One region of the Ligilactobacillus animalis genome, then DNA from elsewhere that is predicted to be linked to it. Evidence: predicted binding sites of a transcription regulator. Region 1 holds the regulator's gene; the other holds the start of a gene.
The links. Region 1 encodes NrdR, which represses ribonucleotide reductase genes. Its sites were predicted from a motif close to ACACNATATATNGTGT; they were not measured.

Region 1 (11,000 bases):
AGCAAGTCATTTCTACATCGTTACAACAAAAAAGACTTTGACCTAGAATTCTACGAAAATAAACACGAAGTCGGTAGCAATAAAAATGATTCTTTGACTAAATTCGAATGGAAAAACAATAACTAGTAAAAAGCCTGACCTTGATCATTTGATCAAAGCCAGGCTTTTTCTAGTTATGCTTAGTCTTCTTTACGGCTGTAAGTTTCAATGTCATGCAAGATAAGGTTTCTGAATTCATCTTGAGTCATTGTTTCAGTCTTTTCACTACCGTATTTACGAACAGTTACAGTGCCGTCAGCTACTTCTTGGTCACCAACAACTAAAGTATATGGTGTCTTCATCACTTGTGCTTGACGGATCTTGTAACCCATCTTTTCATTTCGGTCATCGATGCTTACACGGATCTGGTGTGCACCCAATTTTGAGATCAATTGACGCGCATAATCCAAGTGAAGTTCATTCTTAACTGGAATGATCTCAACTTGCTTTGGAGCTAACCAAGTTGGGAAAGCACCTTTGTACATTTCTGTCAAGTAAGCTGTGAAACGTTCCATCGTTGATACGATACCACGGTGGATCATAACTGGACGGTGTTCTTCACCATCAGCCCCTGTGTACTTGAGGTCGAAACGTTCTGGTAACAAGAAGTCCAATTGGATCGTGGAAAGTGTTTCTTCCCCACCAAGAGCTGTCTTAGTTTGAACGTCTAATTTAGGACCGTAGAAAGCAGCTTCGCCTTCAGCTTCAAAGTAATCTAAGCCAAGATCATCCATAGCTGCTTTGAGCATGCGTTGGGATTTTTCCCACATTTCATCATCATCGTAGTACTTATGTGTGTTTTCAGGATCACGGTAGCTCAAACGGAAACGGTAGTCCTTGATGTCAAAGTCATTGTAAACATCGACCATCAATTGAAGTGTCCGCTTGAATTCTTCTTCGATCTGATCTGGCGCTACGAAAGTATGACCATCATTCAATGTCATTTCACGTACCCGAGAAAGACCTGTCAAAGCACCGGATTTTTCGTAACGGTGCATCATCCCAAGTTCAGCGATACGCAATGGAAGATCACGGTATGAACGGATATGGTGGTTGTAAACTTGAATGTGGGATGGGCAGTTCATCGGACGCAATTCAAGTAATTCACCATCACCCATATCCATTGGTGGGAACATGTCTTCGCGATAGTGATCCCAGTGACCTGATTGTTTGTAAAGATCAACGTTAGCTAAAATTGGTGTGTAAACATGTTCGTAGCCACGAGCAACTTCTTTGTCGATGATATAGCGTTCGATCGTCCGACGGATCGTTGCCCCATTTGGCATCCAGTATGGGAGACCAGCCCCAACTTTAGGATCAACAAAGAAGAGGTCTAAATTGTTACCGATCACACGGTGGTCACGTTCACGTGCTTCTTGACGACGTTGTAATTCAGCCTCAAGGTCTTTTTGCTTGTAAAAGGCTGTTCCGTAGATACGTTGTAACATTGGGTTGCTTGAAGCACCTTTCCAGTAAGCACCAGCCACTGAAAGCAATTGGAACACTTTGATCGCACCAGTTGAAGCTAATTGTGGTCCAAATGAGAAATCATTGAAATCACCTAACTTGTGAGCTACGACTTTACCTGCGTTATCGGCAGCGATCTCTTTGACTAATTCAGTTTGGTATTGATCACCGGCAACTAATTGCAAAGCTTCTTCTTCCGTATATTCAACACGTTCGATCGGTAAGTTTTGCTTGATGATCTCTTGCATCTTTTGTTCGATCTTTTCAAAATCAGCTTCGGCCACTTGACCAGCTGCATTGTCTGTATCAAAGAAGAAGCCATGTTCTAAAGCTTCACCTTGACCAAACTTCATTTCTGGATAAAGGCTATGCAAAGCACTAGCTAAAACATTAGCTGCTGTTTGCCATAACACGTTCATCCCTTCATCAGAATCTTTAGTGATGATCTCGATCGTACCATCTTCATTTAAAGGTTCGTTGTAATCCACTAATTTACCGTTAAATTTACCTGCAACAGACTTCTTAGCTAAGCTGATACTGATAGACTTTGCGATATCTTGTGTTGTTGTTCCAGCTGCAAATTGTTTTACAGCACCATCTGGAAACTTAACATTGATCTCTGACATTATATGTTCCTCCTTGATTTTTACCAAGACATAAAAGACGCCCCTAGTGCTACATTTAACACTAGGGGCGTCTTTAACGCGGTTCCACCCAATTTCAAGGTCAGTTGACCCTCTCTTGATCGTCGATAACGGAAACGAGCCGTCCTACCTTTGCAGTAGGCTATCGTGATAAAAGTGGTAAGCTCCTCTTTAAGAGACTTGCAGTCAAAGGCCTCTTTCCCTGAATTGATTTGCCGTTTGTCTTTTACTTAATGTAATTTCTATTTAAGCACGAAACTTCTTTAATTTCAAGTCATTATTCCGGATTTCGGCGATTTTTTCCTACAACATGATACTCATCAGCCAAAAATTTGATCCGTTCCATGATGCGTTTGGCCTTCAAAGGCTCTGCTTCGCCCCGGTTGTTGACAGTCAAATATTGTTGCTCTAGTTGTTCTAACGAAAGATTCGAGCTAAAAAATGTCGGTAATTCTTCTTGCATCCGATATTGCAAAATAACACCTAAAACATCATCTCTAAGCCAGCTACTCAAAGAATCAGCTCCGATATCATCAATCATCAAAACTTGAGCTTTTTTCAAATTATCGATATATTCATTTGTCTGATTTTTACCAATCGAGCCCTTGATCTCAACCGCAAATGATGGAAAATGCACCAGTGTCGTCTGGTAACCTCGCTTAGCTAGATCATTAGCGATCGCCGCCAAAAGATAGGTCTTACCGACTCCAAAACTGCCTTCGAGGTATAATCCCTTATGAAAATCTTTTGGTGCTTTGGTATAACTAGTGATAAAAGATAGCGCCGCTTTTAAAGCTTCCATCCGCTCATCACTACGCTCGTAATCTTTTAATTGCGCCCGACGAACACTACGCGGTAAATTGATCGTCTTGACACGAGCTTCTAGGGCTTTTTGTTCACGTTTAGCTTTTAATTCTGCGGTCGGCACATACACGACTTCGATCCGATGATTGCTGATCGCAAGTGTCGGTAGGTATCCGGGTGCAAAGGTCTGTTTTCCTTGAGCTAGCTGTTTTTTTAGCGTTACGAATTCATATAACTTGCTGGCACTTTTCATCACATCAGCTTCCGTCAGGACTTGACTGTTTTCCGCTAAAAAAGTCCGCACTTCATCATCTTGTAAGATCTCAGCGATCAGTTCTTGATAACGCTGGTTCCAATTGTTTTTTTGCATCCGCTCCGTCAAGTTTTTCCCTAGATCTTCCATCCTAGCCACCTGCCTTTCTATTCACTTTGTTCCAATTGAGCTAACAATTCATCGATCTCAGCATTCAAGGCCTGTTTATCCTCTTTAGCCGGTTTAGATACAGCTTTATTTTCTTTTGTCTTAGCCCAGTCCGGCAAAGTCTCTTTTTGCACGACTTGTTGCTTACGCCCATAATATTGCTTTTGTTTCTGCTTTTCTCGTGCTTTTTGGTTAGCCTCGCGCATATAAAGCATGGCTTCTTCTGGGGTCTGGATCTTCTTTTCAGCCAACTTAGCTGCAGCTTTGGTAAAGCGATTAGCGACTTTATCTTCCAGCATCGTATTATTTTGCGCGATCAAATAATAGTGCAGGAGCACATTGATCACCGCATTAGGTAAAACTTGCTTTTCAACTAGATTTTTGACCGTATAACGCTCTAAATTCGTCACAAAACTGTGCTTTTGCCGTTTGAGTTCTTCGATGAATTCCAAAGGTAGATATTGTTTTGAAACGGCGATCAGCGCTAGATCAGTTTGCGTCAATTCCGCACTCACCGCCGGATCAACTGGTTCAGTCACTTTCGACTCTTTAGGTGTTATCTCTTTGAATTGCCGATCAAATTGCTGTGTGGCTAATTTTTTGACGAGCTCAAGATCGACTTTATCATCTTTGACATTTAGTGCTTGTTCGAGCAATTTGACGAGTTCTAGTTCATCTAGACCATACAACAAAGAGATCGACTTTAAGGTCTCAAGTGAACGGCTGATCTCAGTTGCGGGTACAAAAGATCGGGCTAAAAGCTCTTTTAAATATTCTACATCCAGATCGACTTCGACTGAATCGACGAGATTTTTAGTCGGTTTAGGTATCGCTTTTACCTGTGAATTTTTGAGTAATGCATCTTTTTTCACCGTAAAAACATCTAGTAGCGACTTGGTGATCTCTTTGGCATTAGCATACGTGAGATCTGGTTTGACAAATTCTTGTTTTAACTCATCATATTGGGTCTGTCCCAATGAATCGGCTAAAAGCATGCTCAAGAGATCATCTTTAAAGAAAGCCTCAGCACTCAAAGGAGCTTGTAACTCATAGATAAACACTTGACCAAGTTCATCTTTTTGCACGAATGTCTTCAATAACCCGAGGGCCTCTAATCTGATCCGCGCTTCGTAAAAGTCGCGCAAACCTAAACTCAAAATATCCAATAACTCTTTATGCATCCGGCGGGCTAACAGGTCTGGTGTTTGAGCCACTTTAGTCGCTAATAGTGAATAAACACCATAAGCATTGACCCCCATCAACGGTTGGTAGAGCTTTAAAATGACTTTGAACTCTGTCGAACCGATATGGGCTTTAGTATTGACGACGTAACCATCCTTAGGCGACATCTGCCTTAATCCTTCACTCATCGCCTAACATCCCCCAACTACTTATTTTTTTCGTTGTCACGTGCCATCAAGTCTTGCAATTCCTTCGCAAAAGATGCCATATCTTTAAATTCACGATAGACGCTCGCAAATCTGATATAGGCGATATCATCGACATTTGCTAAGATCTCCATCACATATTCACCGATCAATTGACTCGAAACTTCATTCCCGCCGACTGCCCGGATCTTTGTTTCGACTTGATCGACGATATTTTGGATCTCATCCATCGCGACGGGCCGTTTTTCAGCCGCTCGCATGACACCCCGCAAGACTTTTTCACGATTAAATTCTTCTCTAGCACCATTTTTCTTAATAACTAAGAGTGGCGCTGCTTCTACTCTTTCAAATGTAGTAAAACGGAAACCACAATTTTCACATTCCCGCCGGCGCCGAATGGCATGTCCATTGTCGGCGGGACGGCTATCCACTACACGTGATCCATTTTGATGACAATTTGGACACTTCATAATCTTTACCTCGCTGCCTAATTTTCGATTAAATTATTTATCTTTAGCCATTTTATCACTTGCGCTTGCGTTTCTTCAACTGTTCCCGAACTATCTACTGTAATTGTGGCCAAATTTCGCCTTTTTTCAGCCGACATCTGACTAGCGATCCGCTCAAGTGCCGCCTCCTCACTCAAATGATCGCGTTCTATGATCCGTTTTAGCTGAAGTGCTTTAGGAACTTCAACATTGATAACTGCATCACAATGATCTGCATAACCATTTTCAAATAATAAGGCAGCATCGATCACAACTACTTTATCGCCCTTTTGCTCAGCTAAAGCTAGCTGTTTTTCATATTCAGCTCTGATCAATGGCTGCATGATCTGGTTTAATTGAGCTAATTTCTTAGGATCATTGAAGACGATCTTGCCGAGTTTAGCCCGATCTAAAGTCTGATCAGCTTGGATGATCTGAGATCCAAATGTTTTTTTTAATTTAGCTAAACCAAGGGTCGCTGGTTCAACGACTTGGCGGGCGATCACATCAGCATCGAGGATCTTAAAATCTAATGTTTGTAAAAAATTACTGATCGTCGTTTTGCCCATCCCGATCCCACCAGTCAAGCCTAGAATATATGTCATTTTACCACCTGCTGACAATGCGGACAAAAATGCGTGCCCCGTTGTCCCACTACGATCTTTTGGATCTTTGTTCCACAACGTTTACATGGCTCATCGGTCCGGCCATAAACATCTAGTTCGAACTGAAAAGCGCCTGTTTTTTGGAAAGCATCCGTGTAACTTCTGATCGTTGTGCCACCTGCTTTGATCGCCTTAGCTAATTCAGTGATGATATTATCATGCAGTATCGTTGCTTGGTCTAAAGTCAATTTTTGACATGACGTCTCAGGATGGATCTTACTTTGCCACAACACCTCATCAACATAGATATTACCTAGACCCGTGACCAAGGTCTGGTCGAGTAAGGCGGTCTTGATATTTTTCTTCTTTTTTTGTAGCTTTTGATAAAAGTCAGCCACTTTAAAAGTTTCAGCCACTGGCTCTGGTCCTAATTTGGCTAACCCAGGCAATTTTTCTTCACTACCCGTTTGAACTAATTGCATTCGCCCAAATTTACGGACATCGTTATAGCGCAATTGCCGGCCATCGGCTAGATCAAAGATGACATGCGTATGTTTATCGACTGGATCAGTCGCTTCTTTGACATAAAACTTACCCTCCATGCGCAAATGGGAGACAACGGTAAGGCCATTTGTAAACCTAAAGAGCAAATACTTGCCCCGACGTTCGATCTTTTCAAGTGTTTGCTCTGTTAATTTAGCTTTAAAATCGTCAGCATCACCAACGATCATCTTAGGATATAAAACTTCGACTCGCGCGATCTTTTGACCTAAAACTAATTTTTGCAAACCGCGACGGACAGTTTCTACTTCTGGTAACTCTGGCATTTTTTCACCTCATCTTATACTATTTAGTCTCAAACCACGTCTTACCACTAGCGCTTTCGACCTTTAATGGGACCGACAGCTCAACAGCTGAATCCATGATCTTTGGCACTAACTCTTTTAATTTAGGGATCTCTGCTTTCGGTGCTTCAAAGATCAACTCATCGTGCACTTGTAACAACATTTTGGCTTCTAAGCCCGCATCTTTTAAGGCTTGTTGCATATTGATCATTGCAACTTTGATGATATCAGCTGCACTCCCTTGGATCGGAGTATTCATCGCTGTCCGTTCCGCAAATGAGCGCAAGTTGTAATTTTTGCTCTTGATATCTGGCAAGTACCGTCGGCGATGGAAAAGTGTTTCAACGTAGCCTTTTTGACGCGCACTCTCAATGATATCTTGCATGTATTGATGGACTCCAGGAAATGAAGCTAGATACGTCTCCATAAATTCTTTGGCTTGTTTACGCGTACTTCCGATGCTTTGAGCCAAACCAAAATCACTGATCCCATAAACGATCCCAAAGTTGACCGCTTTAGCTTGCCGACGCATGTTAGCCGTAACTTCACTTGGATCATCTAGTCCAAAAATACGCATCGCAGTATTAGCATGAATATCAAAATCATCCTTGAAAGCTTGTTGCATATGCGGATCCTTTGAAATATGGGCTAAGACCCGTAACTCGATCTGCGAATAGTCAGAAGCAAAGATCTCCCAATCTGGATGACTTGGTACAAAAGCTTGCCGGATCTTACGGCCCTCTTCTAACCGGACCGGGATATTTTGCAAGTTAGGATCGACTGACGATAAACGTCCGGTTGCCGTCAAAGTTTGGGTATACCGCGTGTGGACCTTACCATCAGCTGCGATAACTTTCAATAGGCCTTCAACATAGGTCGATTGTAATTTAGCTAATTGGCGGTAAGCTAAAATATTATCGATGATCGGTGACATCCCACGTAATTTTTCTAAGACATCGACAGCTGTTGAGTAGCCCGTTTTAGTCTTTTTGACGACTGGTAATTTTAATTTTTCAAACAAGATCACCCCAAGTTGCTTAGGTGAATTGATGTTGAATTTCTCACCCGCTTCGTTATAGATCTGTTGTTCTAACTCACTCAAGCGTTCCTTAAATTCACTTTGCATGATATCTAAACGTTCACGGTCGACTTTGATCCCGGAGATCTCCATCTGTGCTAAAACTAATGAAAGTGGACGTTCGATCTCAAAATAAAGATCTTCTTGCTCATTTTCAGCTAGTTCTTTCATCAACTTATCTTCTAGGTCTGAGATGGCCTTGAGTTTATGTGCTAAATGTTCAAAGTATAGCGCATCATCAGCTGGAACTTTGCGCTTAGCCCCTTTTCCATAGACTTCTTCATCGGTCTCAACATCAAAGTAATCATGTCGCTTGGCTAAATTACCTAGATCATTGCTGTTATCACTTGTATTTAACAAATATGAGACTAAAAGTAAGTCAAAATTGATATTTTTTAGTTCGATACCTAAGCGTTCTAAGGCTACATAGGTCTGTTTGCCATCAAAAACATCAACTTCGAGCGCAGGATCTTCCAATAATTGCTTTAGCTTAGGTAATTTCAAAAGCTCAACATCTCTAGCTGCATAATATCGGTCATCGATCTTAAGTCCAAAGCCCCAAAAGTCAGCTGTATGATAATTATCATTACTTAGTTCAAGGTAAAAGCTGATATCTGAATCTTTATCATAGTCCAGCTTTTCGACCTTAGCAGCATCCAAAGGTTCGACCTTTAATTTACTCAAAGTAGGCTCTGCACTGACATCGGCGGTTGAACTAGCTTGTAATTGAGCGATAAAACTCTTAAAATCCATCTCTTCAAAGAACTTGAGCAGATCTTCTTTTTTAGCTCCTGGCCACGCTGTCTGAGCTAAAGTTAGGTCTACTGGAGCATCTTTTCTGATCGTCGCCAGATCTTTACATTGAAATGCGATCTCTTTATCATTGATCAAGTTTTCCTTTAACTTAGACTTTTTCATCGCTTCAATGTTTTCATAGATCCCTTCGATCGTATCGTATTGTTTTAAAAGCTTGAGCGCGGTCTTTTCACCGACTTTAGTCACCCCAGGGTAGTTATCTGAACTATCACCCGTCAAGCCTTTCATATCAACGATCTGTGCTGGTTGCAAGCCGTATTTTTCGATCACATGAGCTGGCGTATACTCTTCGATCTCAGTTACCCCTTTGATCGTCACCGCAACAGTCGTCTTATCAGTCGTCAATTGGGTCAGATCTCGGTCCCCCGTTACGATCGTGACTTGATAGCCCGCTTTTTCAGCTTGAGCGGCCATCGTCCCGATAATATCGTCGGCTTCATATTCGGGTAATTCATAGTGTTTGATCCCATAAGCATCGAGCAATTCTCTGATGTAAGGAAACTGTTCTGACAATTCAGTCGGGGTCTTGGAACGCCCGCCTTTGTAATCAGCATAAGCTTTCGTTCTAAAAGTCACTTTACCTGCATCAAAAGCAACTAAGACATTACTCGGTAAAACATCGCCTAAGATCTTGTCTAACATCAATTTAAAGCCATAGATCGCATTCGTATGCAGCCCAGCATGATTGACAAAGCGCTCTAATTGGTTGTGGAGCGCAAAGAAGGCTCTGAAAGCCACACTATTGCCATCCACTAATAACATTTTCTTATCTTCTGCCATATCGATCCGTCCTCTTATCTAGTTTCTTTTATTTTAACAAATTTTTCGTAGAAATTAAAAAAGCCTCTCCGAAAAGTCGAAGAGACTCGTTTGACTAGTCGCGGTCGCCACCAGCACCGGTAAAGATATTCAACAAGAAGATAAAGATGTTGATAAAATCTAAGTAGAGCTGTAAAGCACCCATCAAGGCCAAATTATTAACATTTACTTGTGAACCCATTTGAAGATACATTTGACGTAAACGTTGAGTATCCCAAGCTGTCAAACCGGCAAAGATCACTAAGCCGATAAAGGAAAAGACATAAGTGATCATTGGGCTTTGCAAGAACATGTTGATCAACGATACGATGATAAACGCGATCAAAGCTGCACGAGCTTGGCGGCCGATCCCTGAGAGATCTTTTTTAGTTGTTGATCCCATAAAGGATAAAACGGCAAACATCACAAAGGCGGAAACAAAAGCACTCGTAATGTTTTGGGCCGTGTAAACGATGAAGATCCCACTAAAGAGCAGACCTTCCAACCCGGCAAAGACAAACAAACCTAAGGCACTGACTAATGGTGAGCGTTGTGACTTAAGCGATGACATGGAGTAAGCCAAAACTAATTGGACCCCAAAGACCGCAAATAAGGCGATCGGATTACTCATAAACCGGATCACAGTCGGACTAAACGAACCCAAGAAAGCCGTTAACGCCGAAACTGCCACTGCAGCACTCATATACCCATACATCTTAGTAAAGAAACTGTTCAAGCCAGCATTACTATTACCGTAAACTTCGGGATTGTTATTCATAAAATTCTCCTTCTTTCAATTATCTAACTAATTATAAATGTAGCTAATCTTGCTGACGCGGAGGCCGAGCCATGACAACTGAATCTAAAACGCGTTCATTTTGACGGTTATTACCCTCAACTGAGATCATCACAACTTCTTTCATCGTATCAACTTTGATCACTTCAAAACTGAATGTGACGATCTCATCATGATAGACTGGCCGAATGAAGTTAGCTGAAAAATTCACTACTTCACTCCCAGGTCCAGGTAATAATTTTGAAACTGAGCTCGTAATGATCCCACTCAACAACACTGGGGGCACAACTGGACCAGCGTACCCTAATTTTTGTGCATATTCATTTTGAATATACAGTGGGTTATTATCGTTAGTCAGTCCCAAATAGATCAACAGATCTCGTTCTGAGATACTTTCCGTTACAGTCAATGAATCGCCTTCTTTGATCTCAGCGATCGTTTTGCCCTGCCGATGCACATCATCAGGCATATAGCTTCACCTTCCTCTAAGTGGTCTGCCTTAATGATAGCATACCACTTCTTTTTGCTCAATCGTTAGGTCTGGATCAAAGTACCTAGATTTAAGGATAATTGTTGTTCCAACGCATTGTATTGGGTACAATGTAATAAAAATTTAAAAAATTGGAGTGGTTAACTGTTACCAAAAACATAGAATAATGTAGAAAAATTTGTTATAACAAACCATGGAAAGAAGTAAAAGTGGGTGGTTATTATGACAATGTTAAAGCCGAAAGAAATGGCTGAACGTTTAGGTGTTACAGTCAGAACTTTGCAAATTTGGGATAGTAAAGGTGTGTTAAAAGCATATCGG
Region 2 (11,000 bases), 870 kb from region 1:
AACTTTCGTAGCTCAATACAAAGTTGCAGCAACGGATGCTGATAAGTATGACCTAACTGGTAAAGACATCACAACGCCAGTAGGTAGTACCCCAGCAGCCGAAGACGGTATCGGTAATGTACCAGAACTTCCACCAGGTACAAAATTCGAATGGAAGACTCCAGTCGATACAACGACACCAGGTGATAAGGAAGGCACGATCGTAGTAACGTATCCAGATGGTTCTAGTGAAGAAGTGACCGTGAAAGTCACAGTAACAGAAAACCCAACAGATGCGGACAAGTACGAACCAACTGGTAAAGATATCACAACACTAGTAGGAGGCACTCCAGCAGCCGAAGATGGTATCGGTAATGTACCAGAACTTCCACCAGGCACGAAGTTTGAATGGAAGACCCCAGTCGATACAACAACGCCGGGCGATAAGGAAGGCACGATCGTAGTAACGTATCCAGATGGTTCTAGTGAAGAAGTGACCGTGAAAGTCACAGTAACAGAAAATCCAACGGATGCGGACAAGTACGAACCAACTGGTAAAGATATCACAACACCAGTAGGAGGCACTCCAGCAGCCGAAGATGGTATCGGTAATGTACCAGAACTTCCACCAGGTACAAAATTCGAATGGAAGACCCCAGTTGATACAACGACACCAGGTGATAAGGAAGGCACGATCATCGTGACCTACCCAGATGGCTCAACTGATGAGATCACAGTGAAGATCACGGTCACAGATAACAAGACTGATGCCGATAAGAACGAACCAATCACTAAACAGATCGAGGTCGTTCAAGGGCAAGTGCCAGATGCTAAAGATGCGATCGCAAACTTAGGCGATCTCCCAGCTGGTACTAAAGTCGAATGGGTCGAAACGCCAGATACTTCTAAAGTTGGTACGTTCAAAGCGTTAGTCAAAGTAACGTATCCAGATGGCTCTGTTGACATCGTTGAAACAACGATCACTGTCAAAGCCAAAGCAACTGCTGGTGGACAAACGCCAGGTACTCCAAGTCAAAAACCGGAGGCACCAGCTACGACCTCAACAACTAACAAGCAAACACCACCAAGTGCAGCTAAGACTGAGTTACCACAAACGGGTGATTCAGACGATCAAAAGGCTAAAGCCCTTGGAGCAGCTTTAGCTGGCTTGGCAGGACTTGCAGGTTTAGGTGCTTTGAAGAGCAAGAAGAAACGTGAAGAAGAATAAGCGTTGATCCGTTAGCTGAGACTTACTCAGCCTAAAAGAGGCAGGCTATTTCAAGTAATTGAAATATGCCTGCCTCTTTTGTGTGCAAAAAATAAGACCTTGAGTCGTTTCAAGGCCTTAGATCATTATTTCAAATTTTCCTCAGTGGAGCGAGCCACTAACACATCACATTTAGCTGTTCGAGTCACATGCGAAGCAACAGAACCAGTTACGATGCGGTGTAAGAAACTCTTACCGGTCGAACCAACGATGATCATGTCAATGTTGTATTCGGGTTGGAAATCTTCGGTGATCACGATCTTGGGATTACCAAAACGAATGTGGACATTGATCTGATCGGTCTTAAAACCATGCTTTTCAATGAGTTCTTCACGTAATTTGAGCAAATATGCTTCGTTTTCTTGTTCGATCCGATATATCTGTTCCCCATCTAAAGCGATCCCGGCGCCACCGTATTCGAGTGAATTGAGATCCAAGACACGTAAAATATCTAAATGAGCCTCATTTCTTTTAGTTACATCGATCGCAGTTTCTAACGCTATATCAGAACCCTTAGAACCATCGATCGCTACTAATACACGCTTATAATTAAGTGCCATCATGCATCACCTTACCTTTATCTCTTTATTTAATGATACTCCCTTGGCTTAAAAATCTGCAAGCGATATCCCTTACTTGAGTGGGGTCAATCCACTGATCATTTCCCACAGACAGATAGCGAGCAAAAGGCAGAAGGGTAAGTTGAAAATAGCGGCTTTTATGACGGTGAGATCGACTGGGGCGAGTAGTTTGTGTTGGCGCATTTTAAACTTACGCCAGAGGTAATAGAGCCCTAATAGCGCCAGTCCGCCCATAATGATGATGTTTATGACTGTAGCTATATTTTCCGGGAAAAGTCCCAAAAAGCAGTCCATCACGTCAGCTAAGATCATATTATTGAAGATGTGGACGTAGATCGCATATTTCAAACCGTATACAACAGCGACATACCCTAAAAGGATGCCTAAAATGAAGGCGAAAGGTGTCTGGACGATATTGCCATGGTAGATGCCAAATAAAAAGGCTGAAAAAATAATTGCAAAACGGGTGCCATAGCGTTTGAAGTTTTGCAGGAGAAAACCACGAAATAAGATCTCTTCTCCAAACGGGGCTAGAAATGACCCATAGATAAACATCGAGAGCGTTTCAGTAGCTCCAGTGGCACTTTCTTCTTGGCTTTGAGCACTCAGATGAAAGAAGTTTAAGAGCATCTCGATCAAGGCACTGTTGTAGCTGAAAATGATCTGTGTCAGCCCTAAAAAGCAGACCCATTGAAAAAATTCTTGCGCAGTTGGTTTGCGATAAACATCAAACAGGTGGCGTTGGGTCCTTTTATTTGTAGCGGCAAAAATAATGAACAATTCAGCAGCAACGTCAAAAAAGTACGGGATGCCAGTTTCATCGGGATTTTCTGGATTTAAGATGACAAGCGCTTCTAAAATAGCAATGTTAAATGCTATTAAGCAGGTAAGACCGACCCAAAGTGTTTTTCTGAGATCTTTACGTTCAGTTTTTTCCATATAACAAAACCTTTTTCCATAAAAAAATAGAGCTAAGAAAGTGCTCTCAGCTCTATTATTACCCAACTTCATTTAATAATTCAAGATGTTGTTTCTTTAGTTCATCAAGTTGTTCTTTACTGATCTTGTTTAGTTCGTAAAGCTTTTCTTCAACTTGTTCTAAGACGGCGATCCGATCAGCCACACTGCCAACAAAATCGTATTTGTCGCCATCGATGATCAAAAGGGGCGAAGAATCGTATTCTTCCATCCAAACAGCGTAATGACGTAAAAGACGTTGGTAGTATTCGACTAAGGAAGGATCACGTTCGACTAATTCGTAATCACGGCCGCGTTTTTCGATCCGTTTTAACATCGTATCATAGGACACTTTGATCGTGATCATCAAATCGGGTGACTTCTTATGGGAAGCAAATGGAAGTTCTTCCATCATGTTTGAAAGTAAGCTCTTGTAGATATCGTATTCGACTTCGGTTGCGTTGCCCATTTCGGTGTTCATCTTCATGAAGATCTCATCTTCGTAGATCGAGCGGTCCAAGATATTGTTGTCTTCTTGCATAGCAGCCTTGATCATCGCAAAACGGCGGTTTAAGAAGAATGTTTGTAAGAGGTAGGCATATGGGTTAGTGGCATCTTTATCGCCCGCAGCGCGCTTTTTAGCGGCGATCTCGTTACCTTTGTAGAAGATAGGTAAGACGGGATTGTCTTTGACCGGTTCATAATATGCTTTGGTGCCTAATTCTTGCGCTAAAATTTCGGTTAAACTCGACTTCCCAGAGCCGATGATTCCTGATAGTGTGATCAAAATGATTGAAGCATCCTTTCCTAATAATGTCTGGTTAGTGTTAAATTATTTAAGTACCTCTACAATCATACTCGGAAATCGATCAAAAATAAAGCTTATCTTGTGTTTTTTTAAAATTAACCACAACATGTTGTAGGAATGGAGACGCGTATCGTTTTAACAGTAATAACTTGCTTTTACTGATTTTGGTCACGTATACTGAAAATATACTTACTTTAGGAGGCCACAAAATGAAATCTGTATATCTTGCATCACCATTTTTTAGTCCAGCCCAAAAAGAACGGATCGCTAAAGTCAAAGAAGCATTGAGCAATAATAAAACGATCGATGCTCAAAATATTTTTATTCCCCATGAACATGAATATAAAGCAGCTGAATTTGGAAGCTTTGAGTGGCAAAAAGCTACTTTTGGCCTTGATACTAACCAAATCGATGCTAGCGATGTAGTCGTAGCGATCGTGGACTACAAATTAGAAGAGACCAAAGAAAACGAACCAGACTCAGGAACAGCCTTTGAGATCGGTTATGCTTATGCCACCAAGACGCCAGTGATCGTTGTGCAATTTGATCCTGAAAAAGAAGTCAACTTGATGATCGCCCAAGGCTTGACCGCATATTTTGATGTTACAAAAGAAGGTTTGGAAGCGTTGGAAGAATATAATTTTGACGAATTGATGCCAAAATTCTGCCCACGCCCTGTGATTTAAATAAATTTTGCTAACTCCTACTACGTGTAGGGGTTATTTTTTAGCTTATTACTTAAAAAAATAAAGTTTAAAAAAATATTTCACATTTGTGGCATTTTACACTTGTGAAGTATCACAAATGTGGTATAATTATTTTTGTGGAGGTGAGAACCAATGGAGATCGACATCAAAGGTTACCTACGTGAAAAGGAATTGACCATTTATGAGGTATCCAAGAGGTCGGGGTATGGTTATACGACCCTTCATAAATCGTTCAACAAGCAACAAACTCGGGCAACTTCCTTGAATTTGCGTGATCTTGATGCCTTAGCTAGGGCACAACATGCAACGATGTGGCAAGTTTTGCAAGAGCTCGAAGAAAACTATATGAATTGGAAGTAATGTAGTATTACGATTTATGATCTAAAAAGCTCCGGTTGGTCACTTGGGCTTTTTTCTGCAGGCGAGTGTTTTTGTTTGCAATGTAAAATTATAAGTTGTATATTACAAGCGTTATAAATTTAGAAAATTATTTAAGTAAAAAAGCGAGGGATTATTTATGGCTAGATATACAGATCCATTTGGAGACATGGACGACATTTTTAATCAATTATGGGGCAACAACGGCTTAAGCTCAGAAAGTAGTCGTTACATGATCAATGGTCATGAAGTTACACCTGAAGAATTCAGACAATATCGTCAAACAGGTCGCTTGCCAAATCAAGCACAACAACAAGCTGCTGCTCAAGCTCAACAAGCTGCAATGCAACAACAAGCTGGCCAACAAGAAGGTAGTGTTTTGCAAAAGCTTGGTCGCAATTTGACCCAAGATGCACGTGAAGGTAAGTTAGATCCAGTTATCGGACGTAAGAAAGAGATCCAAGAAGCAGCTGAGATCTTGGCTCGTCGGACAAAGAACAACCCTGTTTTAGTTGGGGATGCTGGTGTTGGTAAGACAGCTGTTGTTGAAGGCTTAGCCCAAGCCATCGTGAACGGCGATGTACCAGCTGCGATCAAGAATAAAGAGATCGTAAGTATTGATATCTCTTCACTTGAAGCTGGGACACAATATCGTGGTAGCTTTGAAGAAAACATCCAAAACTTGGTCAACGAAGTCAAAGAAGCTGGCAACATCATCTTGTTCTTTGATGAGATCCATCAAATTTTAGGTGCTGGTTCGACCGGTGGTGACAGTGGCTCGAAAGGTTTAGCTGATATTTTGAAACCTGCATTGTCGCGTGGTGAAATTTCAGTTATCGGTGCAACGACACAAGACGAATATCGTAACACTATTTTGAAGAATGCTGCTTTAGCACGGCGTTTCAATGAAGTTGTCGTTAACGAACCTACACCAGAAGACACCTTCAAGATCTTGGAAGGTATCCGTAAACTTTACGAAGACCACCACAATGTTGTCTTACCAGACGATGTTTTGAAGGCAGCCGTTGACTTATCAGTACAATATATCCCACAACGGACATTACCTGATAAGGCGATCGACTTAGTAGATATGACGGCCGCTCACTTAGCATCACAACACACAGTTACAGATGCTAAGCAGATCGAAGCTGAGATCAAGAAAGCTAAAGATGAACAACAAGCTGCTGCTGATAAAGAAGATTACGAAGAAGCTTTGAATGTTAAAGCTAAGATCGATGAATTAGAAGCAAAATTAAACAGCAATTCAGAAGCACAAAAAGTTACAGCAACCGTTGACGATGTAGCTCAATCCGTAGAACGTTTGACAGGTATTCCTGTATCTAAGATGGGTGCAAGCGACATCGAACGCTTACGCAATATCGAAAGCCGTTTGAAGGGCAAAGTTATCGGTCAAGACGAAGCAGTCGAAGCTGTTTCGCGCGCTATCCGTCGTAACCGTGCTGGCTTTGATGATGGCAACCGTCCAATTGGTTCCTTCTTATTCGTTGGGCCTACAGGTGTTGGTAAGACTGAATTAGCTAAACAATTAGCTTATGACATGTTTGGTAACAAAGATGCGATCATCCGCTTAGATATGTCTGAATACTCAGATCGGACAGCTGTTTCTAAGTTGATCGGGACAACAGCCGGTTATGTTGGTTATGATGACAACAGCAATACTTTGACTGAACGTGTTCGTCGTCAACCATATTCGATCGTCTTGTTAGATGAGATCGAAAAGGCTGATCCACAAGTTATCACCTTGTTATTACAAGTGCTTGATGATGGTCGTTTGACAGATGGTCAAGGTAACACAGTCAACTTCAAGAACACAGTGATCATCGCAACTTCAAACGCTGGCTTTGGTAACGAAGCTTTGACAGGCGATGAAGATAAAGACGAAGAGATCATGAAGAAGTTAGCTCCATACTTCAGACCTGAATTCTTGAACCGTTTCAACGCGGTCATCGAATTCTCACACTTGACCAAGGAAGACTTGCACCACATCGTTGACTTAATGTTAGCTGATGTAAACCACAACTTGGCTAAGAAGGGCTTAGACTTAGAAGTTTCTGAACCAGCTAAGGAATTCTTGATCGAACAAGGCTACGATGAAGCTATGGGTGCTCGTCCATTGCGTCGTGTCATCGAACAACAAATTCGTGATAAAGTAACTGACTTCTACTTGGATAACATTGATGTTAAGCATTTAGAAGCAGATATGAAAGATGGAGTCTTAGTTATCGCAGAACGTAAAGACGATGCTAAGAAAGAAGAACCTGAAACAGAAGCTAAAGACTAAAACTTCTCCTAAACAATGAAATAACACACACGAAGCAATCGTCAGTTCTTGGCGGTTGCTTTTTTTGTAGTGCGTAGCTTATGCTTGAGATGAGGGGGGATACTGATGCAGACTAAAATAGAATTTCGCAAACGACAATTAGAAAAATTAGCCAATAATACGCTCGAAACCAACGCTTCCGGAAGTAAGTTAGCAGAAAAATTATTTATGACAGACATTTGGCAACAAGCGCAGACGATCGGGCTGACGATGGCAGGTAAGATCGAAGTACCGACTGAAGTGATAAGCATTCAGGCTAAACGTGAAGGAAAAAAAGTTTTTTATCCGCGCACGCTGCCTAAGCGCCAGATGGTATTTTTACCAGCAGAGACGGAAAATGATTTTGAAATGAGTAAGTTTGGTGTCTTAGAACCTAAATATGATGCTAAAAAAGTTCAAACTGACATAGATCTTTTGATCGTTCCGGGCATAGCCTATGCTTTGGACAGTAAGATCCGTTTAGGGTTTGGTGGGGGCTACTATGATCGCTATTTGAAGAATTTCCCAGGAAATACTGTATCTTTGGCGGCGCCAGCAATGGCTTATCCAACAGCGCAGTGGCCAGTAGATGAATTTGATGTTCCACTCCAAAACGTGATCACGCTGACAGACTAAAAATTTAGTGCTATAGAAATAGCGCGGGCCCCACTATCATGGTGGAGTCCGCGCTATTTTCAATAATTATTTCATTTTCTTTTGCACGTAATTTGATAACCAGGTCAAAAGTGTGATGATGATCAGGTAGATCAAAGCGATGATCGTCCAAACCTTGAAGCCTTCAAGGTTACGGGCGATGATGATCTTACCCGTCTGAGTCAATTCTAAGATCCCAATGATCGAGAGGATCGAGGTATCTTTTAAGGTAATGATGAACTGGTTGACAAAGGATGGCACCATGATCTTGAGCCCTTGTGGCAAGATAACTTTACGCATGGCGGTACCAAATGGAAGACCTAATGAACGGGCTGCTTCCATTTGACCCTTATCGACCGCTTCGATCCCACCTTTGACGAAGGCCGCGGTGTAGGCACCTTCGTTTAACATCAAGGTGATCACCCCAGCGACAAAGGCCGGGATCTTGACCCCAGTTAGCGATGGGAGCCCGTTATAGATGAACAAGGCCAGCACTAGGAGTGGTAAACCACGGAAAATATAGATAACAGTGGTAGAGAAGCCTTGCGCAAATTTATTTGGCAAGATCCCGAGCAATCCGATGATCACCCCGAAGATCGTCGCACAAATGATCCCAACGACAGTTAAATATAAAGTTTCGCCGAGACCTTTTAACAAGGCTTGGCGATTTTGTTTTAGTAACCCGAAAAATGTTCGTTCACTGTTGCCATCTTTTTTGGCATCTTTTTGTGCAGCAACGGTCTCAGAGCTCAAATAACGGTCCACGATCTTTTTATACTCGCCGTTTTGCTTGATCTTAGCTAGACCAGCGTTGAATTTTTTGAGTAATTCTTGGTTTTGACCTTTCATGACCGCAAACCCGTAGTAACCACCACGTGCAGGTTTAGTCACGATCTTAAGGGCCGTGCCGGTTTTGATCGCATATTGCATAACTGGGACGTCTTCAAAACATGCGACCGAGTTTCCGTTGACGACATCGTTATACATATTGTCAGAGTCGTCAAATGTAACAGTGGTAAAGCCATATTTGTCTTTTAAAGACATGGCATATTCACCAGCAGCCGTACCGGTTTTGATCGCCACGCGTTTACCACGCAACTGTTCGAGATTAGTGATCTTACTGTCTTTAGCGACTGCCATCACAAAGCCAGTTTTGTAGTATGGATCAGAGAAATCAAATTTTACTTTGCGTTCGTCGGTCATCGCCATCCCCGCCATGATCCCATCTAATTGGCCCGATTGAAGCGATTGGACCGCAGCATTAAAACCAACGGGCTTGATCTCAACTTTGAAATTTTCTTCTTTGGCGATCGCTTTTAACAGATCGATATCGATCCCGACATATTGACTATCTTTATTGGCAAATTCAAATGGTGGATAAGTAACATCTGTCCCGATCTGATAAGTTTTTTCTGCATGAGCTGTGGTGCTAAAGCTAAAGAAAAATAGGCACGCACAGAGTAGACTCACGAGTCCGAATAGCTTTTTAGTCATAAAAATACCCCTTACAATGATATATATATTAATATACCATAATCGGGGTTTTAAAAATGGATAAATTTTTTAATTAATTTAGCGCTAAGCCCAGCTCATAGTCTCGACACTAGACTGTGCTATAATGTAAACGGATGCTTATTGAGTAAAGATGCGATGAAAGAAGGGCATTATGTGAAAATTATTGGAATTGCGGGCTGCTATAAGCGGGATGGAATAACCAAGCAGATGCTAGATCAAGTTTTAGCCAATGTCGGACCCGAAAATGAAGTCGAACAGATCTTTTTATTGGACCATGCGATCTATCCTGGAAGTCCTGACCTAGATAAGCTTGTTGAAAAGTTAAAGCAAGCCGATGTTTGGGTCTTAGCAGCTCCGACATATTGGGGCGCGTTATCGGGTGTGATGAAAAACTTTTTGGATTGTTTACGCCAAGTGACCTTACGTTTTGATAAAAATGGCGATCCGCACCCGATCGAGCCATTTGAACATAAACACTATGTTTTACTGACGAATTGCTATGCTAAAACTTGGGAAAACATGTTCACCGGGACAACCGATGCGGCGTTGCGGACAATGGATAAGGTCATGACGACCCTTGGCTTGATCAAAGCGGGTGAGGCTGTTCAAACTGATACATATTTTCTCACGTCTTTACCGGCTAAAAAACAAGTTGAATTACAACGTTTAGGCCAAAAAGCTGGCACTTTACAGCGAAAGGATGATCAGACTGTGAAACGTTATATCGAGTTATTTTTCATTGTAGCCGCGATGGCTTTTATCACGATGTTGATCCAAACGGGGGTCTTGCATCTATTGGGGCAAACACTGGGATTTTGGAATAATTATATCTCTTTTGTAGTGATCTTTTTTATTCTCTTATCGATCACACTGCATTTCTTCACGGTGGTCAAACATAAGCGCAAATAAGCTATATAGCGAGAAAGTAGCTCTCAAGAAATAACAAGAAAATCACCACGATGCGTTTTTGGCATCATGGTGATTTTTTCGTTATCTATACAGTACTGACCGCTTTTACACTATATTTTAAACTTTAACGATCCAACCTTCAGGCGCTTTTTTGTCGCCAAATTGGATCCCAGTCAATTCATCATAGAGTTTCTTGGTGACTGGACCAACTTCAGTCTCAGAATAAAAGACGTGTAACTTGTCCCCGATCTGGAAACCACCGATCGGAGAGATCACAGCAGCAGTCCCACAGGCACCAGCTTCGACTAAATGATCAAGATCATCTAAGTAAATATCAGTTTCTTCAGTCTCCATCCCCAAGCGCTCTTTGGCGAGATAGAGCAAGGAATATTTGGTGATACTTGGTAAGATCGAAGGGGATTTTGGAGTAACGAACTTGTTGTCGTTAGTGATCCCAAAGAAGTTAGCTGAACCAACTTCTTCGATCTTCTTATGTTCAAGTGGATCTAAATAGATACAGTCCGAAAAGCCCTGTTTTTTAGCTTCAGCCCCAGGTAAAAGACTAGCCGCATAGTTACCGCCAACCTTGCTTTGACCAGTACCTTTATGCGCAGCTCGGTCATAGTTAGCCGCTAAGAAGTTAGTTGGTTGGAGCCCACCTTTAAAGTAGTTACCAACGGGCATGGCAAAGACGGTAAAGATGTATTCAGAAGCGGGATGGACGCCGATATTTGGTCCGACCCCGATGATATTTGGCCGTAAGTAAAGGGTACCACCTGAACCGTATGGAGGAACATAGGCTTCATTTGCCTTTACCACTTGCTTTAGAGCGTCGATGAACATCTCTGTCGGCACTTCTGGCATTAATAAACGTTGGCAGCTACGTTGTAACCGTGCTGCATTTTGATCGGGCCGGAAAAGATTG

Region 2: the regulator NrdR is predicted to act here: its motif matches at 3,692-3,707, upstream of GSR62_RS00385 (deoxynucleoside kinase).

What each region holds. Positions count from the first base shown of each region.
Region 1 is NZ_CP047141.1:1,130,326-1,141,325, forward strand. Features, by position in the region: gene GSR62_RS05595 (outer membrane protein assembly factor BamE) at 1-126, shown strand, start outside; gene thrS (threonine--tRNA ligase) at 180-2,132, opposite strand; gene dnaI (primosomal protein DnaI) at 2,428-3,357, opposite strand; gene GSR62_RS05610 (replication initiation and membrane attachment family protein) at 3,375-4,745, opposite strand; gene nrdR (transcriptional regulator NrdR) at 4,763-5,233, opposite strand; gene coaE (dephospho-CoA kinase) at 5,251-5,856, opposite strand; gene mutM (DNA-formamidopyrimidine glycosylase) at 5,853-6,683, opposite strand; gene polA (DNA polymerase I) at 6,703-9,375, opposite strand; gene GSR62_RS05635 (Bax inhibitor-1/YccA family protein) at 9,470-10,171, opposite strand; gene GSR62_RS05640 (MaoC/PaaZ C-terminal domain-containing protein) at 10,215-10,658, opposite strand; gene GSR62_RS05645 (IS607 family transposase) at 10,902-11,000, shown strand, end outside.
Region 2 is NZ_CP047141.1:89,332-100,331, forward strand. Features, by position in the region: gene GSR62_RS09485 (Rib/alpha-like domain-containing protein) at 1-1,207, shown strand, start outside; gene GSR62_RS00375 (universal stress protein) at 1,333-1,806, opposite strand; gene GSR62_RS00380 (CPBP family intramembrane glutamic endopeptidase) at 1,879-2,766, opposite strand; gene GSR62_RS00385 (deoxynucleoside kinase) at 2,825-3,571, opposite strand; gene GSR62_RS00390 (nucleoside 2-deoxyribosyltransferase) at 3,802-4,278, shown strand; gene GSR62_RS00395 (hypothetical protein) at 4,432-4,659, shown strand; gene GSR62_RS00400 (ATP-dependent Clp protease ATP-binding subunit) at 4,817-6,979, shown strand; gene GSR62_RS00405 (5-formyltetrahydrofolate cyclo-ligase) at 7,085-7,633, shown strand; gene GSR62_RS00410 (amino acid ABC transporter substrate-binding protein/permease) at 7,700-9,145, opposite strand; gene GSR62_RS00415 (flavodoxin family protein) at 9,320-10,075, shown strand; gene GSR62_RS00420 (branched-chain amino acid aminotransferase) at 10,193-11,000, opposite strand, start outside.